Regions from separate parts of the Cytobacillus sp. FSL R5-0377 genome, predicted to be linked through region 1. Evidence: predicted binding sites of a transcription regulator. Region 1 holds the regulator's gene; the other holds the start of a gene.
What was found. Region 1 encodes LexA, which represses DNA repair genes until DNA is damaged. Its sites were predicted from a motif close to CGAACATATGTTCG; they were not measured.

Region 1 (13,213 bases):
CTCGCTTTTTCGCAGCACCTCGAAAAAAACTGTCTCAGCCTCATAGCTGCCCGCCGCTTCTAATACCAGGCTTCGTTCAAATACTTCAAGCTTCGCCCTGCTTCTTTTGCTCATCTCTATATAGTATGCACTTTTTTCTATGATAAAGTCCTTTTTTCTCTGCAGCTGCTGATGGATATATTGATGCACTTTCAAACCCGGGATTGGCTTAGTCACAAAATCAATTTGCTTCGATAGAATCGACTTCATTTCACCTGACGAACGCTCATACTCTTCAAACAACTGAAAAAACATCCGCTCTCTGCCAAAATAATGGGACGCAAATTCATCTTCTATTAAATACAATTGATAAGCTCTCATCTGGCCCCTCCTTCCGGGACAATCCATTTCTTTCAATTATAAGTAAACGCTTCTAAAGAATGTGTCTGAAGATGTTAAAAACTATCACTAATTTTGTCGAAAGCGAAGAGTTCAGTGGATTATGAGGATTCATGGTGGTTGAAATCTGCCGATTTGCTCTTTACAAAAATCTATTCACTATGGCATATTCCCAGATTTGACTGCTTGTAATCTTGATTTTAATGACGGCTTGAATATTCACTGTTTAGCTGCGGCTTTTTCTCTTTCTGGTGGCTTCTGAGCCTATATGGCGGCTAATTCTTGTTTCTCTCTTCATGCCTACTCATCAAATCCAATCAAAAAAAGGAGAGCCTATCAGCTCTCCCTTCACTGTTATTATTATCCCTGCAGCAATGCTTTCACGCGTGCTACAACGTTATCTACTGTAAATCCGTATTCTTCCATAATTCTTTCTCCTGGTGCAGACGCGCCGAACGTATCGATGGCAAGAACATCGCCTTCGTCTCCAGCATAACGATGCCAGCCAAGTGAAGATCCCATTTCAATGGCAAGACGTTTCTTGACTGTCTTAGGAATTACGCTTTCTTTGTACTCTTTTGATTGAGCTTCAAAACGATCCCAGGCAGGCATACTTATTACAGATGCATGGATGCCTTCGCCTTCAAGCACTTTTTGAGCTTCAACTGCGAGGCTGACTTCAGATCCTGCAGCAAGCAATAATACATCCGCATTGCTGTTAGAAGCTGGTGATACAACGTATCCGCCTTTTTGAACACCTTCGTATGCCGCTGAATCCGTCCCTTTTAATGTAGGCAGGTTTTGACGAGTCAATACTAATGCAGTTGGCTTATTTGTTGATTCAATTGCTGTTTTCCAGGCTGCTGCTGTTTCATTGCCATCAGCAGGACGGACAACAGAAAGGTTTGGCATTGCACGCAATGCGGCAAGCTGTTCTACAGGCTCATGCGTAGGGCCGTCTTCACCGACAGCGATACTGTCATGGGTAAATACATATGTTACAGGCAGGTTCATAAGAGCAGCCAGACGAATTGCCGGGCGAAGGTAATCAGAGAACACGAAGAATGTTCCGCCGAATACCTTTAATCCGCCGTGAAGCGCCATTCCATTTAAGGCAGCTCCCATAGCAAATTCACGTACTCCGAACCAGATGTTGCGGCCATCAAATGATTCAGCCGTAAAGTCACCAGTTCCTTTAATCATTGTTTTATTTGATCCTGCAAGGTCAGCAGATCCGCCGAAGAAAGAAGGCAGGTTCTGAGCGATAGCATTTAGCACTTCTCCGGAAGAAGCGCGGCTGGCAAGGCTCTTACCTTCTTCATAAACAGGGATGTCTTTATCCCAGCCTTCAGTAAGCTCACCATTAATTGCCTGCTCCAGCTGTTTTCCTAACTCAGGATGTGATTCTTTGTATTGAGCAAAAAGGTCTTCCCATTCCTGCTGCTTTTTCGCACCGTTTTCAACAACTTGCATATTAAAGTGATCATATACTTCCTGTGGAACATGGAAGTCTTCTTCAAATGTCCATTTGTAAGCTTCTTTAGTTAATTTCAATTCATCAGCACCAAGAGGAGCGCCGTGAACATCAGATTTTCCTGATTTGTTTGGAGAACCGTAGCCAATGACTGTTTTTACTTCAATCATTGTCGGACGGTTTTCGTCCTGCTTTGCTTCTTCAATAGCTTTTGCTATTTCGTGGAGGTCATTTCCGTCTTCTACGCGGATATACTGCCATCCGTATGATTTAAAGCGCTGTTCAACACTTTCAGAGAAAGATTTATCAAGGTCTCCATCAAGTGAGATATCATTGGAATCATAAAGAACAACCAGCCTGCCAAGCTTCAAGTGTCCAGCAAGGGAAGCAGCTTCAGCCGAAACGCCTTCCATAAGATCTCCGTCACCGCAAATGCTGTATGTATAATGATCAACAACATTGAAGTTGTCTTTATTGTATGTAGCAGCAAGGTGGCGTTCAGCCATTGCCATACCGACAGCCATAGCAATACCTTGTCCTAATGGGCCTGTAGTTGCGTCAACACCAGGAGTATGGCCGTATTCAGGGTGACCGGGAGTCTTGCTTCCCCACTGTCTGAACTCTTTAATATCATCCATGGATACATCATAGCCGGAAAGATGAAGAAGGCTGTATAAAAGCATAGAGCCATGTCCTGCAGAAAGGACAAAACGATCACGGTTGAACCAGTCCGGATTTTTTGGATTGTGGTTCATAAAGCGCGTCCAAAGAGTATAAGCCATTGGAGCAGCTCCCATTGGCATGCCCGGATGGCCGGAATTTGCCTTTTCAATGGCGTCAATTGATAAAGTACGAATGGAACTGATGGATAGTTCATCTGTGTGATTAAACATTCAATACATCCTTTCGAGTAGAAATTCTTCACTCTTATAATATTATCGGGTGTCCCTTATTTTCACAACCAATAGGGTTAGGTAAAGGACAAAAAGCCGGTTTGTTACTATATTGACACAAAAACACCCGGCATATGTAAAAAAAGCGGAGACAGGCAGTAATACCATCTCCTCTATTAAAAGAAGGAATACAGCACAGTGTATCCCTTGCAATTATATTATTAGTGAAGGCGATTTTTATTTTGGAATTCCTTCAGCTTTTTCGGTGTTACATCATTCCCTTTCGGATCAACGATTGTAACGCCTTTCAGCGTGTTTAACATGCCTGAGCGGAAAGTCTCCAAATACTCTTTGCGCAGCGAGGTCTGTTCTTTCGCTTCTGCTTCAGTCAGTCCGGATTCCTTGGCCTTCTTTGCCAATTCATTAATTCGGGCAAGTTTTTGTTTAGGCAGCATTTATTAAAACTCCTTTATATCAAAAGTTTACCTTTGAATAATCTGATGGAAGTTTTTATTATACAGCAGCTTCAGTTATGGAACAATACTGAAACTCAAATGCCATCATACTAAAAATGAGCACTTTTGACAAGAAAAGTGCTCTACTCTGAAAGTGAATCAATATATTCTTTATACCTTCTGTGGACAGTTGCTTTGGAAATATTATAGCCGAATCCCCTTAATGTCGCAGCAATCTCGGCAAATGTTAACTCGTTTTTCCTCAGCCGGATAATTTCCTCTATCGGCACCTCTATTCTTTCCCTGCCGCCACTTGCTCCCTGATTACTTAGGTTTTTCTCGGGCCTGTACCCTTTATCAACAGCCCGCTGCATGCCGCGTCTAATTTTGATGTTATGCAGCTTTCTCTGATACTCCTCTACCATTCCTACTATGCTCAGGACCATCGAATCTGATTCTGAAAGCTCCAGTTTGCCATTATTCGAGATGCTGTATAACTGGACTTCTTCTTTTAAAATACAATGGAGGATCGCAATTTTGGCATTCCCCCTCCCCAGCCTGGTTTCATCCTGGATGAGGACCACCTTTATCTCCTTGTTTTTAATTAAGTCTAAAAGCTCCAATATACCGTCCCTTTCAAGATCGTATCCGCTTGCCTGTTCGCGGATGACCTTGACTACTTCAAAGCCATTTTTTCCCGCCAGGTTCAAAAGCTCTTCTTCCTGCCTAGAAAGGGACGTTTCCTGAGTTTCCTTTGTTGTACTAACTCTGCAGTAAATAATTGCTTTCATAACTTCTCCTTATTCGTTAAGGTCTGAGCTGGCAAGCTCTTTATATGGCTGGTCATCCAGAGCTTTTACTGGAATGACAATTTCATCACCCGGAAAAATCCTTCCTGCCGCTATCCCATTATTTTGTTCAACCCAATTAATAAATTGATCTGTTGACATTGAATGCTCGGCAGAAAAATTTTCAGCAATCTTCCATAATGAATCCCCTTCTGCAACAGTGACTTTCACAAACTTTTCCGTATCAGGTGCTTCTATCTGTATGAGCATTATAAGCGATGCCGCCAAGCTCAAAACGAAGAGAATAATAGCATAAGAATATGATTTCCACAATTTGTTCAGCATAATTAACCACCCTCAAGAGAATATATGTTCGCATTTGATGTTTTTATTATAGACCGAACGTTTGTTTTGTGTCAATAAAAATTCGAACTTATGTTTGTATCATATGGTAATTGATGCTATAATTGAGACAACAAAAACACATACGAGGTGCGTAAAGATGGTGAAACTATCAAAAAGGCAGCAAGATATATTGGAGTTTATTAAAGAAGAAGTTAAGTTGAGAGGATATCCTCCTTCTGTAAGGGAAATTGGGGAAGCAGTCGGCCTGGCTTCAAGCTCAACTGTTCACGGTCATCTCGCCAGGCTTGAAAGCAAAGGGCTGATCCGCAGAGACCCTACTAAACCGCGCGCCATTGAGATTTTAGATATGGACGAAGCTTCAAATATCCCCAAGATCAGTGCAGTCAATGTTCCGATCGTTGGTAAAGTAACCGCAGGGCAGCCGATAACGGCAATTGAAAATGTTGAAGAATATTTTCCGCTTCCGGAAAGAATGGCACCTGCTGACGAGCATGTATTCATGCTTGAAATCATGGGAGAAAGTATGATTGAAGCAGGGATCCTTGATGGAGACTATGTAATCGTAAAACAGCAGAGCACTGCCAATAATGGAGATATCGTAGTTGCCATGACAGAGGAAGACGAAGCAACTGTTAAGAGATTCTTTAAAGAAAAAGACTTTATTCGTCTACAGCCAGAAAACTCCACAATGGAACCGATTATTCTCCGCAATGTTTCTATTCTTGGGAAAGTGATAGGCGTATACCGTCATATGCATTGATAGATTGTTAAAAAGCAGGCACCTCAGCCTGCTTTTTGTTTTTTTCCAATTTCAAGAAGGATATCAGTTCCTATTACCTGGTACTATCAGCAAAACGGTACGAAAGTAACTGATACTTTTCTTTTAGCATAAGGTTACAGTCATGTATGACTAATTTATCATTCAGAAAATTCGGTATTTTTATGCATATTATTTTATATTCATTTTCTATATAATGGTAATACACCGAGAATCAACCTAAGGTCGCTTTTCAAAAAATCTCGACTTTAGGAGTGTGAAGAAAAAATGTTTTTGAACATTACCTTCGCTTTGTTGATTGGTGGGCTGGTTGGTGTCGTTGGACATATTCGGAAAGAAGGCAAAATGGTTAAACCCAGAAGGACAAAAAAATTCATCTATCTGGGGGTCTTTGAAGAGGTAATCATGGGGGCTTTAGCGGCTGTTTTTTTGGTCGTTTCTTCAGATCCTGACTCTGCCTTAAAGGTAGTTCTCCTGGCAGTGATTGCAGGATTTGGAGGAGATGCACTGCTGACATGTCTCGATTTCTTAAAAATAAGACATAAAGAATAGAGAGATGCAGACGATATTTCTAGAAAAACCTCGTTCATCGCTGAGCGGGGTTTTTTATGTGCTCACTTGCGGAATCTTAAGTTCCCTAACTTTCAAAGTCATTTTTGTATGGATAACAATATGAAAAAAGCTTAGACTCTTCATTCAAAAAAGTCACGTTTTCTTGAATGAAGAGCACAGCAAGCTCGGTCAACTGTAAGGTACTCAATAATGTTGAAGGCTATTTATCTGGCCATTGTCGATTCTCTTACTAACAAACTTGGTTCTAGCTGAATTTTCTTTCTCTCAGATAATGGAACTTTCCCTTCAATCTTATCAATTAATATTTCACATGCCTTTCTCCCCATTTCAATAATGGGAGTAGAAATCGTGGTAAGCGGCGGATCTATTATGGACCCTAAGTAAACACCTTCATAGCCGCTTATGGAAATATCATGCGGGATAGAAAGACCTAATTTTTTGACAATCACATAGACAAAGGATGCCGTAATATCATTACAGACAAATAATGCTGTCGGACGATTGGTTTGTTTTAAGCACTCTAATAGCTGCGGATTCTCAGCCATAACTGTTTTGGAATCCGTATGATTATAGTTCGCTAAATTAAAAGGAACGAATAAATGCTCTTCAATAGGCAATCCATTTTCTTTTAAAGCATTTTTATAACCTTGCATTCTATTCACAACTTCTGAGGACGACTCTAAATGCTTATCGAATACAAATGCAATTTTCTTATGCCCCAGTTCAATTAAGTGCTTGGTCATTTTATAGCCGCCGGCAAGGTCATCACAAACCACATGATCAGCCTCTAATTCCTTGAAATACTTTGTATATAATACAAATGGAATGTTTGATTTTTGCAGGCGTTTATACGTCTCCACTTCATTGCAATGAAAAGCAAGAAATCCATCTACCATCATATGCCTGTATTTTTCAATAAGAGACTTCTCTACCTTGCTATCACATTCTGCAGGGCCAATGGAGATTGTATAGCCCCTTTCCATTGCATAGGGAATCGCCCCTTTAAGAAACTGATTTTGGTAATCATCATGTAAATAACCGCCTATTAGAAGGCCGATAATATGTGAACGGCCGCTATTTAGCCCCTGAGCCATACGATTGGGTATATATCCCAATTCAGCAGCTATATCTTTAATTTTATTAGCCGTGCTGGCACTGATCGATTTATCACCTCTAAGGGCTAAGGAAACGGTCATTTTTGACACACCAGCAATTTTTGCAATATCTTCTAATTTTACACGCTTCTTGATGGAACTCCCCTCCGACCATTGATGCCATTTAAGAATAATTGTATTATATCTAGCAATGCTTGACAATTTTATTTGAAGTTAATACCACTTATGTTTTTTAAAAATTCAGAATTTAATTGAGCATAACATATATTTATGGTAAACTAAAATTGTTACTTTACCGTTAAAGTAATCGTTATTTATTTTTTGTTAATCTACTTTACCGGTAAAACCAACGCAGTCATATAAAAAAAGGAGTGGATTGGTTGAAAACTAAATTGAAAGGCGCATCTATAATACTTACTAGTGCAGTTCTATTAGGTACTTCTTTCCTCAATTTTTCTCCGCTGGGTGCCATTGCGAAAGATGAAGGGAAAGTCGGGCAAAGCTACGGAAAAGTGAATCAAAATAATGTTAAATCTGTTCCAAATGCAAAGAAAAAAGATCAAAAGGATACCATTGTAACACCTGAAGAGAGTACTTTTTTTTCAACCGTATCCATCGAAGAGAACTCTTCTTATAACACTCCGAGTGATGGGGATTTATGGCCGGCCGCCTGGTCGGATGACGATATGCTGTATACAGCCAATGGTGATGGAAAGGGATTTGACCTAAATGCTCCATGGTCAGATATTGTGGTGAACCAAATTACAGCAGGACACCCTTCAACCAAAAATATTACCGGCAAAAGACTTTCAAGCGGCGATCAGGTAGGAACTGTCTGGAATGACCCATATGAATACAATCGCAAGCCGACAGGCATGATTTCTGTAGATGGAAATTTATATCTTGCTGTTCAGGATCTGAACAAGGGCGGAGGCTGGCGGGCATTCAATGATGCACCTTCTGCAACAATCCTAAAATCGGCTGATAAGGGAAAAACATGGACTTGGGATAAAGAAAAACCAATGTTTGATGACTATGTTTTCACTACCATCATGTTTTTGGACTATGGAAAAGATAGCGAGAACAATTCGGATGGGTATGTTTATGCGTACGGATTAGATTATAATTGGCGAGATTCATTCATTGACACTGTTGAAGATCCCACCAATCTTTACCTTGCCAGGGTTCCTAAAACAAAAATTCAGGATCGCTCCGCCTGGGAATTTTATGCAGGGGATTTAAACGGAAATCCTAAATGGAAAAAAAATATTAAGCAGAGAAAGCCAGTGCTGCAGGACGAAAGAAGAGTATACAGTAACACCCTTCATGCAACCAACCCTGACAATTCCACCGTTCTATCACAGGGAAGTGTTGTATATAACAAACCATTAAACCGATACATTTATACTTCATGGACAGAATTCACTTTTGAATTCTATGAATCTCCTACCCCTTATGGACCATGGAAGAAATTTTTATCAAAAGACTTTGGTGTCTATCCTTGGTTTAATCATCACCACGGAGGATATGGGGTTGTAATGCCGTCAAAATATATCAGTGATGATGGTACAGAAATGTGGCTGAATTCCAATACCTTTATGGGAGGAGTACAAAAATACAGTTTATCCTTTAGAAAACTTAAAGCTACTCCTTATAAAGCAACTGAACCAGCAAATGAAAGCAGCGATAATAACTTAGCACTTCCGGCTAACTCCAGCAATGTTACACCTGTCTCCAAATACAGTGCACATAATTCGAATCTAAGGTATTTAAATGACGGCAATAAAAATCAATCAGAAGACGATTGGAACGGGGAAAGAAAACAGGAAGACTGGTGGGGCTATACATGGTCACAAGCCTATAACATGAACAAAGTTGTATATACTACAGGTAATATGTTTAATGATGGCGGGTGGTTTAATGATATTAAAGTTCAGGTACGCCAAAATTTCAAATGGGTAGATGTCAACAACCTGCAAGGTGCACCTGCTTACCCAAACAGCAAAGATGCCGGCAAAAACCAAACCTACACCTTTACCTTTGATAAAACTTGGGGAGATGGTGTACGAATTATAGGTGCTCCAGGAGGCACAGCAGCCTTTACATCGATTGGAGAGTTAGAAGTATACTATAAATAATGGATCACGAGATTCCCGCCAATAAAAATGCTGGCGGGAATCTTCTTAATCCACTCACAGATACATGCAATGACATAAAAAATGATTCTCTAAATAATCCTCAATCGTTATTTTCGGGATCATTTAAAGAATCTATTGTCAGTTATTAATAATCAAAGCACGTTTTTAAGTCTTCCGGCTTTTGCGGGAGCGTGTCTGGTAATGGCAAACGCTCTTTGACTGGCAGAATTGGCTGAACAGCCTGATGCGGCTCCGTTTGGTACCAATATGCCGTACTGGAGTAATCATCGCTGCGGTTATTATTATGGCCGTGCTCGATCGTTACTTTAATCGATTTGTCGAACATAACGGGGTCCTGGATATGATAACGGTACGCCGAAACTTTCCCAGACCAGTTCGGGCCGCCGCCAAGAATGATGCCATGGTATGGCGCACAGACCTCCTGCTGTGGACACCAGGCTGTATTAAAGTAGTCTTCCATTCCTGTTCCGTGCAGGGACGGAGGCCATGGTTCTCCATCGATAAAAATCATATCGTCCCCCTCGCCATACCAGTTCCATTCATGTGTAAAGCGAAGGTTATGGATATTTAAGTTACATCCGACATAATGGCCTTTCCCTACGGCATCCAAAATCACATAGTTTCCGTCCCCGGTCGTATTCTTGCCCCCAAAGCTGTATAAGGCGTTGGAAATGCTGTCATCAATCCCATCGGTTAACTCCCTTTTCCATAGGGCATGGAAACGGAGCGGACTATCAATCTCTTTATCATATTGCTCATAATCTACATAATAATAGAATTTAATCGGATCATTGGCATTGCTTTCGATTTCAATTTTTGCTTTTTTTCCAAAAGGCATCGGGAAAAAGCAATTCAGGGCTCTTCCATCTTCCGGACTCATTTGCAGAGGTTCAGAAGAATAGTTCTTTGTAATACCATGCCCCATCCCGAAAAAATCACCGATTGGTGCTTGTACACTCGGATTTTCTTCTCCATCCCAATACATTCTAATCACTACTTTGCGATGAAGATATTCCTCAATAGAATCATCCAAAGGAGCCATGGTCATCCAAATATGGGTAATGCATCCTGATCCTTCAAGTTCGCAAATCGTTTGAACATCTCCTGGAAAAATCCGAATAAAATCTCTGTTGCCACCCGTTGTATCATAGCTTGATGCCCGTTTCCTTTTACTGTCTCTTACTCTATATAGATCTCTTAAAGATGAGCCTAAGAATGTCATACTTATACCCCTTTTCACTATTCATTGTTAGTACTTTTTATGAGATGGACTTATAGTTTTCCGCCGGACATTTTAATCCCGTCAACCAAATATCTTTGCATTGAAAAGAATACTATAAAGGTTGGTATTGCACACAATAAGGCAGCAGCCAGTACAATACTCCAGGATGTTTCGTAACCGCCTCCGACTATATTAGCTAAAGCAACCTGTACTACCCACAGCTCTTCCTTTTGATTAATAATCAGCGGCCATAAGTAATTGTTCCAGTTTGCTGTAAAGAATCCTATTGTCAGCGGAATCATCATTGGTTTTGATAGTGGAAGGACTATCCTGAAGAATGTCCCCGCAATAGATAACCCCTCCATATAGGCAGCTTCTTCTAATTCTTTTGGAAAATCACGATAAAATTGTTTAAATAAGAATATTCCATATGCATTAAAAATCATCGGTACAATTAATCCTAGATAAGAATTTGCCATACCTAAATTCTTTGTCACCATATAAAGCGGAATCATAATGACGGTAAACGGAACCATTAAGGTACTAATCATCCATCCAAATACAAGGTTTTTACCTGGAAAGTTCAATCGTGATAGCGCATAACCGCTCATTGAATGAAAAAGCAAGGCAATGATAGTAACAGCTGTTGAGACAATTAATGAGTTCCAGATGGCCCTTAGAATATTTGTTTCCAGAACAGCTTTAAAATTGTCCATAGTAAAAGCGAATATGTTGATATTTGGTTTAAAAACATCTTGTGGCGCTTTAAACGAACTAATAACCAGGAGGAAAATTGGCAATACGATTAAGATACCGCACGCAATTATAAAGATCGTTACAAGCCATTTATTTTTTCCCATGACCATTTGCACCTCCTAATCTTTATCGGTATAGACCCTTAACTGAGCAAGTGAAAGCACGAAAATAATTAAGAACAATACAACAGCCAATGCAGAAGCGTAACCCATATTTAAAAATTCAAAGGCTTGCTTATAAATATATAGCACACTAACCATCGTTGAATTTGCCGGCCCTCCCTTTGTCATAACCATGATTTGGTCAAATACCTGAAAGGATCCAATTGTTGTAACTATAAGTATAAATATCGTGGTAGGTTTCAATAATGGCAGCGTAATGCTCTTAAATGCCTTCCATCCCGTAGCTCCATCAATCTGGGCAGCCTCATAGTAATCATTTGGAATCTCCTTAATTGATGCAAGGAAAATCATCATATTATATCCGAGATTTATCCACAGGATTACCACGATAACGGACACCATTGCTTGGCTTGTTGATCCCAAAAATTGCTGATTTGGAATCCCTAAAAGATCAAGAAGCTGGTTAATGAATCCACTGCGAGGATCATATAAGAACATCCAGATAACAGCAGATATGACAGATGTGATCGCGAATGGAAGTAAAAACATTGTCCTTGCCAATCCTTCATATTTTCGCTTAATAGTATTCATCATGACTGCGAAAAACAGTGATAAGCCAACCAATAACGGAACATAAATTATGGTAAAAATAAGAGTCCTGTAAACAGACTTCCACCAATCTTTGTCCGAAGCTAACTTTTCGTAATTTTCAAATCCTATAAACACCTTTGGACTTAGCGCATTCCACTCATGCAGACTTACATAAAATGCATATACCATTGGCACAAAAATAAATACAGTCAGCCCTAGAAGATTGGGCAATAAAAAACCATATGCTGTTAATGCTTCTTTTCTCCTGTTTGTTAAGCCTTTCAATTTCATGTTCATGCCTCCTCGGCAAAATCGAGGTTTAGGATAAGAAGTCCGGAAAGCTTTATGAAAGCCCTCCGAACTTCCCATTATTATTTTTTCAGTGCTTCTTCAATTTTCTTGTCTGCCTCTTTAGCCGCATCCTTGCCTTTTGCATTTCCAAACATGACCTTCTGCATGGCTTCTCCCACTGCATCTACTACTTCAGGTCCATAACGGGGTTCTGGAATAGCAGAATCATAGATTTCTTCTGTAAAAACTTTACGCAACCCCTTATTATAAATTTGCTGTCCCTCTTCAACTACGGATTGACGAGGTGGATATGCAAATTTAATTTCAGTTGCCCATTTTAACGGACGGGACTTATCTTCAGCAAAACACCACATAATAAATTTAGCCGCTTCATCTACATTCTCACTTTTTGAATTTACGGCCATTTTCCAGCCACCTGCAGCCGTTGCCGGTTTTCCGCCTTCTGGAGTTGGAATTGGCGCAAGACCGAATTCTATATCTTTATACTCCTTTTCCAATACAGGAACCGCCCATGTGCCAGCAATAGTCATAGCTGCTGAACCTGTCCCTATATTAGCAGCATCCCATGGACCATATTGTAATTTGGACGGTGCAGAACCATCTTGGAAGAAAGATCCCCAATAGTCCAATGCTTTTGCTGTTTCAGGTGAATTAAAAGTAGATTTTATTCCCTCTTCATTTAAAACATTACCGCCCTGCTGCCATAAAAAAGGATACCAAATGAAGTTAAGGTAAGGACCTTTATCTGTTGGCAGTACAAGGCCAGCAACTTTATCGGTTGTTAACTTTTTAGCTGCAGCTTGTAATTCATCCCACGTTTTCGGTACTTGTACACCTGCATCTGCCAGCATTTTTTTATTGTAATAGAGTCCAAGTAATTCTAGTTCATATGGCAATGCAAGTACTTTATTGTCATAGGTTACTGCATCAATGGCAGCTGGAAGGAAATCTTCCTTTGCTCCATCCGGAAAATATGGATTTAAATCAGCCATAATTCCTGATTGTGCATACTTCGTAAAGTCTCCAGGGCTTACCATGAAAATGTCTGGCCCCTCTTCGTTTGCAAACGCTACAGGTAACTTTGTTGTTGTATAATCACTCTGGTTAAAGGCAGTGTACTTAATTTTTACTTTTTCTTTATGTGAGTCATTGTACTCTTTAACTAGATCTTCAAAAAATTTCTTTTCAGCCTCTGTGTGAAAATCCCAAAATTCCAGTGTTACCGCACCAT
Region 2 (6,472 bases), on a different contig from region 1:
TGCGTTACAGAAGAAAATAATTACGAAGGAACGTGTGGATGAAGCCTTAAAAAAAATGTATAAAGAGAACATGAGAATTAACTTTAATTCAGTTTCAAAAGTGGCCAAAGTATCAAAAGCATTTCTTTATAAAGAATTAGAGTATCGCAATAAAATTGAATCATTTCGAAAAGAACAGGAAGGAATTCAGTCTCTAAACCATTATAAGAAAAGTGTATCGGAAACATCGAAAGATGTCATTATTGAGGCATTAAAGAGTAAAATAAGTGAGTTAAACCGAAAAAATCGGGAATTGGAACTAGAAAACAAACAACTAAAAGAAACACGTAAAGTTGAGCTAGGGAATATTTATGACAAGATATAGTAAGGGTATCATTCCAACTCAAAATATCTGATTAAAAAGTCATGAAAAATAAAGTGCGATACATTTTAAACATGACTAATTTGTATCGCCCTTTTATTCAATTAAATTCTATAACGGTATAACACCTTAGCTTCTATTTTTGTTGAAGATTATTGCAAGGCATTATTGAACAAAATCTACCCCCGTTGTTGTTAAAATCCTCCACCATACAGTTCGAACTATCTCCTGGCTTAGCGTTTGGATTCGTTGATATATGAGGATTATTTATGTTTTTCTTACGTCTTCAATCTATAAATAGAGCAAATGTTAAAATCATTATTACCTTTTTTTTAGAGCCGCGAAATAACCTCTGATAAACTGATTACATTCAAATTGTAGACCTATTCTTTCTTATATGATGGGTCTTTAAAGTGTTCCTTAACCTCTATGAGCTGCCCTATAAAAATTTTTTCCTCATTATTTATTAGTGCAGGAAAATTATCCTCAACCTAAAGCCTTGATTCGAGATTTAAACCACTTTTAATTCTTTGAGATCATAGGGAATAATTACCGTTTTCCTCGTTTATCCATTTTTGGGAAGGTTTTATATAGCATATCTCGAAAATTAAAATATGTATTATTTATTTACAAAGGGGGAATGTGAGAACAATTTTTTTACTCCAATAAAGAGCAAGAAAGAAAAAAACAACAAAAAAGGAGAGAAATATGAAAAAGATAATTCAATTATTAAGTGTCTTTGTTTTAACAGTAAGTATATTATTACCTTTTTCTACAAATGCCCAAACTAGGGAAATTCCTCCCCAACCTCCTCAAGAAGTACTCAATGAAGAAACAGGTCAAGAATGTGGATGTGAAAACGATAATAGTGAAAATTCATTAGTGAAAGAATCCATTAAAGTAGAGGATACAACAGTAATCAATAATTTTAAATCTCAGTATAATCAGTGGGAATCTTTAGGAGTAACTTATTATAATACCAATGAGTTTAATTGGAATGAAGTTACACTAACAAAATACGAAAATGGTGACTCTTCATTAGTTGTACCTTCTACCAAACTTGAACAAGGTGGTAATTTAGTATTTCTAATGGCTGGTTATTCAGTGGAAGATGGGGAGATTCTAAACCCAATTTTGATGGAAATTGACCCACAAGAAAATGATGAACGGCCAAGTGTCGAATATAAAACCCTTGATAACGTTGCTGTTGCTGGATTCTTATTTAGTGAGGATGGTGAATATTTAGAAAAGATCGAATACCCTGATAATCAAGTGAATGGCTATTGGAACGATGTTGCAAAGTGTATTAAGAATTCTTGGAGTAAAATCCCAAGTTGGTTAAGGACAGTTTGCTCTTCTGCTTGTTTCAGCGTTGTATTTGGAGGTAATATTTGGGGTGCTGCAGTTTGTGCCGGATGTTTAGGTGGGCATGTAATGCATTGCATGATGAGTAATGCGTAATAATAGCATCAGTAAACAAAAACTAGTTGTGCATGGGTTAATATTCCTTATAGCCACTATTTTAGCTGTTATATATTATCCCTCTGGAGTCTCGACAATTTGTATAATAGCGGCTTGTTCATCTGTATTCTTTCTAGGTAAACCAGCCTTCTCAGGGAAAAATAAAAAAGATGTTGATTAAAATATAATAAAGGAATAAATCAACAAAATTTAAACCCATCATCTGAGATGGGTTTCTTTTAATACTCAAAACCTTATTGAATAGCAAGATTGAAAAAAGGATAAAATTATAATACAATAAAAAGAACATATGTTCGATAATTTAGCAAAGGATTCATTTGTAGAGAAAAGAGGGGACAAAATGATCCGCGATAGAGGTACTAAAAAGTGGGTTTCACTAATGTTACCTGAACATGTAAAGATGTTGAGGGAATATAACGCAAATTATAATAAGATTCCAAAACCGTCTCTTGATGAACAGAAATATGAACAGTTTAATGAAATCGTATCTGAGGCTATGGAAATGAATAATACCTTGGAATTTGCTTATTATTTTCAAGGGGATATCAGACAATATATTGGCAATATTCACTATTTCGATGTATTAAAAAATGAGTTAAGAATTATTGATCAACGGGCTGAAAAGCACTTTTTAAAATTAGAAAATATCATGGGCATATCAAACTACTATGAATAATATTCTAAAAAAATTGAGCAAAAGTAAGAGTTGGACTAAATGGTAAGGATTATCTATATAAACATATCTTTAATGAATGAATGTTTGAAATTAAAAAGATTTATCGAAAAAAGTCTTGATAACAGAATAAAATGGCAGCCAGCTCATTTTATGCCAGAGCATAGGGCCATGCTTAATCGAATAACAATCGACGACAAAAAGCAAAAAAAGCCTCAGTTGGATGAACATGAATTTGAGGAAATAGGTTATATTGTCATGGAATCCTTAAAGTGTACCATCCCAATTAAAGTGACGATTTGGAAAGACGGGTTTTTTATGTTTAGAACCGGAATCGTAGATAAAGTGGATATGCTAATGAAATATTTACTCTTAGAATCTAATGGTGAGTTATTAAGGATATCTATTCACGAAATTACGGCTGTTGAGAGGATATAAAAATGACCAGGATTCCAGATAAAGACCGGGATATTTTAGAGCAAGCTATGTATCTCCCGATGCTCCTTACCATTCTCGAAAGGGATCGAATATTATTTGATAAAGGTTCCTTCAAACTTAAACAACCATACTTGGAACTTATTGATGAGACGATAAAGGCCGTTCAATATGATCTAAAAATAACTAAAGATGCAATGAGGAAAGGTCAAATGAAGGTTGAAGAAATCACCCGGGATGAGGCTTTCACGATGTTTTTATTTATTTACAAAGGCTATGAGGAAAAACATAATTATTTTAATCCAAGAATTCGAAATAGGGTCCAGGAACTAATGGAGTTTTACCTGTATAAGCGATTTAAATATTAAAAGCCCTTAAGAAGGGCTTTACTACATTTAGAACCAGTTATTTTAACTGTTTTTCACTGCATCTTTCAGTGCTTTACCTGGAGAAAATGCTGGTACTTTACTCGCAGCAATTTCAATTTCTTCACCAGTTTGCGGATTACGCCCTTTACGAGCGGCTCTTTCACGAACCTCAAAGTTACCAAAACCTAAAAATTGGGCTTTTTTCCCTTCTTTTAATACATTAGTAACTGCTTCAAATACTGCATTAACAGCTTTTGAAGCATCCTTTTTGGAAAGCTCACTACGTTCAGCCACTGCATTTACAAGTTCTGTTTTATTCATTTTGGTCACCTCTAGAAAAATTTGGAATCATCAATTTATGTTGCACTATAAGTAATAGCATATAAGCTTGTTTATATTCAAGAAAAATAATCTCTTCATATTTTACTACTTTACCAGCTTGAGTTTAAAATCTGCTAAAATCACTTCACTTTTACTTTCGTCACAGCTTTAGATTTTTTTGCTGCCTTCCCTAATTCCTTCAGCAATGTTTTTTTATCCTTTTTAGAAGCCATATATTCCCCACCTGCCCTCTTATTTCGTTCGTTAATTTTTAGTTTGTCCAAATTAATAAATTCTAAACGTACTATACTCTCCACTAGATGAATAGATTAACAATATAACTATTTAACATTTTGACACTGGGATAAAAGAGGAGAGAGGGGCTCTTTTAGAAGAGGGGGGAGTATATTGAAAGCAATCAATCCAATTTTTGATAACAAAAATAAAAACAAGCTATCCGTAACTCATACACCCAATGTTCGGAAAAAGCCTGTAACGAAGGCTGAGGGCAGAAAAGAAAGATGCGATAAAAAGAAAGATGTGAAGATACCATTCAATGACGAAGAGAGGGTATTAATTAAAAGGCTTGCTAAAATGCGTGGCCTGGAACCGACTCCTTATTGCACTTTGTTAATCAAGAAGGCGCTCAAGGAAGAGCATCATTTTCCTCCCTGTTATTACAATCCAAAAGGGAAACCTTATCCTGCAAAACTTGAAGTTCATTACCATGATCAGCTTTTTGATTATAAAGTTAAATGGGATTGTAGTCTAAAAGAGGCTGCCTACAGGATTATAAGTTTCATGCTAACCATTGAAAGAAGGTTATTGTTATGAATAAAACCAGATATGGTCAATATGAAATATATGAAGAAGAACTTGACGATTTATCTTATCAACCAAGTGGATTGATTGATAAGTTAATTTTTAATCTGGGTAGAAGCTTATATAAATCTCAAGAACTTCAATACTCTTTTTCTGTGCCTGCATCTGAATACTTAAGGGGAGAACTATTTTGCAATGATGTATCTGAAGCCATGGAGTGTAAATTCACGCAAAGAGATCTAATAAGTTTACTCCTTGACGATTTTTTGTATCAAGCAAAACAACGAAACAATCCATATGATCTTTATCATGAATTAGATATAAGGAGTGAACACTCGTTAAAGGTGAATAGCTATGAAGGTGGGAATAAAACATATAACCGTAATACATCTAAAGGAAAAGAGCGTATATTTGAATGTACCATCAGAAGAAAAGAAGCCTTACGACTGGAAGTAATTTTAAGTGATATAGCAGAATTAGGGGAAAACAAATCATTTACAGTTAACCAGGTGCTAAGAATTCTTTATAGCGACTTTATACAGAAATATAGAACTGGAAATTTAACCAACGTAATAGAAAATATTGTTGCTCGTTATAGAAACTTATAATCCTTATTAAAGTTGGTACCATAATTTAGGATTTCACGGAGCAATAGGCCCTTCAAAAAACAGGAATAAAGGCTTGACCATATCCAATATTTACATTATTATGATGATATATAAATTAAACCAACGGGAAAGCCCCGAAGAACTAAGAGCAGATACTTTTTGTATCTGCAGCTCTTAGCTTCTTCGGGGCTTTTTTTGTTCCTCGAAGGAGGTGGAACCATGAAAAAGTCTATGAAAAAATTATTTCCATTTGTAGCGTTAACTGCAGTATTTGCCTTTTCTTTACTTCTTTTCTCTCCAGAGGAAGCCGCAGCAGCTTGGAAAAAATCCGGTATTACCCCTCAGGGAAATTTGCAAAACAGTAAAATTTACACCGATCTTGCTAATATTGTTTACTTTATTACAGCTGTAGGTGGATTCTGGGTTATTGGATGCCTATTATTCGCGGGTATGAGACTCTCAGCTGCTCAGGGCGGAAATCCACAGGCCCGAACGCAGGGCTTTATTGGAATCTTAATGGCTGGACTTGGAATTTTCATTATTGTTAAAGCAACGACTATTGCTGGTTGGTTTGCAGGATTCGGATCCTAATTAGAAATTCAAATAGAAAAACTCATACCCCTCTAAATTATTAGAGGGGTAGATTTTTAAAGAAGGTGCTCATTTGAGAAAAGAAACTGTTCCAATTGATATGTCCTCTGAACAAAAAACAATACTAGGCTTTATCTCTATAAGGCAACTTATCTACCTCATCATTGGCGGGGCCATTTTATATACATATATCCCCATAGTCTTTAACATATTCCCGCATTTTATCGTCGGTGGGATAGCTGCTCTTATTTCAGCAATTCCCACACTGGTTTTTATTTTCATATTTGGTTTTTGGAAAAAAACAAAACTTCATCTAAATTTTGACCACTATTTTCTAATTAAGCTTAATTACGGAACACAGATAGGCATTTGGCGGAAAGGTAGCCGTTCTAAAAATTGGAAGGTGACTAATAAATGATTGAACTTATCGTAATGGCAATCTTCGGGGTTGTTGCTTATGTATTTTACAAAATGATGTTGAAGGAGCCCATTCTCCCTTGGAAAGAAAAAAAAGTTTATGAATCAGATACCCCATCAAATAAAAAGAAACAAAAAAAGAAAAAGCATGAGGTTTCAATCGAAGAAGAGCCAAAGCTTTTTCAAGAGTTATTTGATGAAGTAAAGGACATATCAAACCATATGATTAGGTTTAATGATAATTCCTTCACCATGATAGCTGAAGTTGAGCCGGTCAATTACTTCCTTAAGAGCCAAGATGAACAGGAAGCGATCGATATGGTTTTTGAAAGTTGGTTAGCTGCCATTAATTACCCTGTACAGTTTTACCTACAAAATCGTTTTATAGATATTT

Region 2: a site for LexA is predicted at 2,126-2,139, ahead of NSQ49_RS25460 (YolD-like family protein). Genes of this name have one in related genera too.

The regions. Positions count from the first base shown of each region.
Region 1 is NZ_JBBORA010000001.1:590,617-603,829, forward strand. Features, by position in the region: gene sirA (sporulation inhibitor of replication protein SirA) at 1-360, opposite strand, end outside; gene tkt (transketolase) at 739-2,745, opposite strand; gene NSQ49_RS02925 (DUF896 domain-containing protein) at 2,967-3,200, opposite strand; gene NSQ49_RS02930 (YneB family resolvase-like protein) at 3,344-3,991, opposite strand; gene yneA (cell division suppressor protein YneA) at 4,001-4,333, opposite strand; gene lexA (transcriptional repressor LexA) at 4,491-5,114, shown strand; gene NSQ49_RS02945 (DUF4257 domain-containing protein) at 5,400-5,684, shown strand; gene NSQ49_RS02950 (LacI family DNA-binding transcriptional regulator) at 5,909-7,021, opposite strand; gene NSQ49_RS02955 (hypothetical protein) at 7,201-8,958, shown strand; gene NSQ49_RS02960 (glycoside hydrolase family 172 protein) at 9,104-10,201, opposite strand; gene NSQ49_RS02965 (carbohydrate ABC transporter permease) at 10,252-11,067, opposite strand; gene NSQ49_RS02970 (carbohydrate ABC transporter permease) at 11,077-11,961, opposite strand; gene NSQ49_RS02975 (ABC transporter substrate-binding protein) at 12,042-13,213, opposite strand, start outside.
Region 2 is NZ_JBBORA010000002.1:111,233-117,704, forward strand. Features, by position in the region: gene NSQ49_RS25450 (DUF6262 family protein) at 1-364, shown strand, start outside; gene NSQ49_RS25455 (hypothetical protein) at 1,070-1,822, shown strand; gene NSQ49_RS25460 (YolD-like family protein) at 2,184-2,519, shown strand; gene NSQ49_RS25465 (YolD-like family protein) at 2,559-2,954, shown strand; gene NSQ49_RS25470 (hypothetical protein) at 2,957-3,319, shown strand; gene NSQ49_RS25475 (HU family DNA-binding protein) at 3,362-3,640, opposite strand; gene NSQ49_RS25480 (hypothetical protein) at 4,049-4,474, shown strand; gene NSQ49_RS25485 (hypothetical protein) at 4,471-5,070, shown strand; gene NSQ49_RS25490 (pilin) at 5,290-5,661, shown strand; gene NSQ49_RS25495 (PrgI family mobile element protein) at 5,735-6,079, shown strand; gene NSQ49_RS25500 (hypothetical protein) at 6,076-6,472, shown strand, end outside.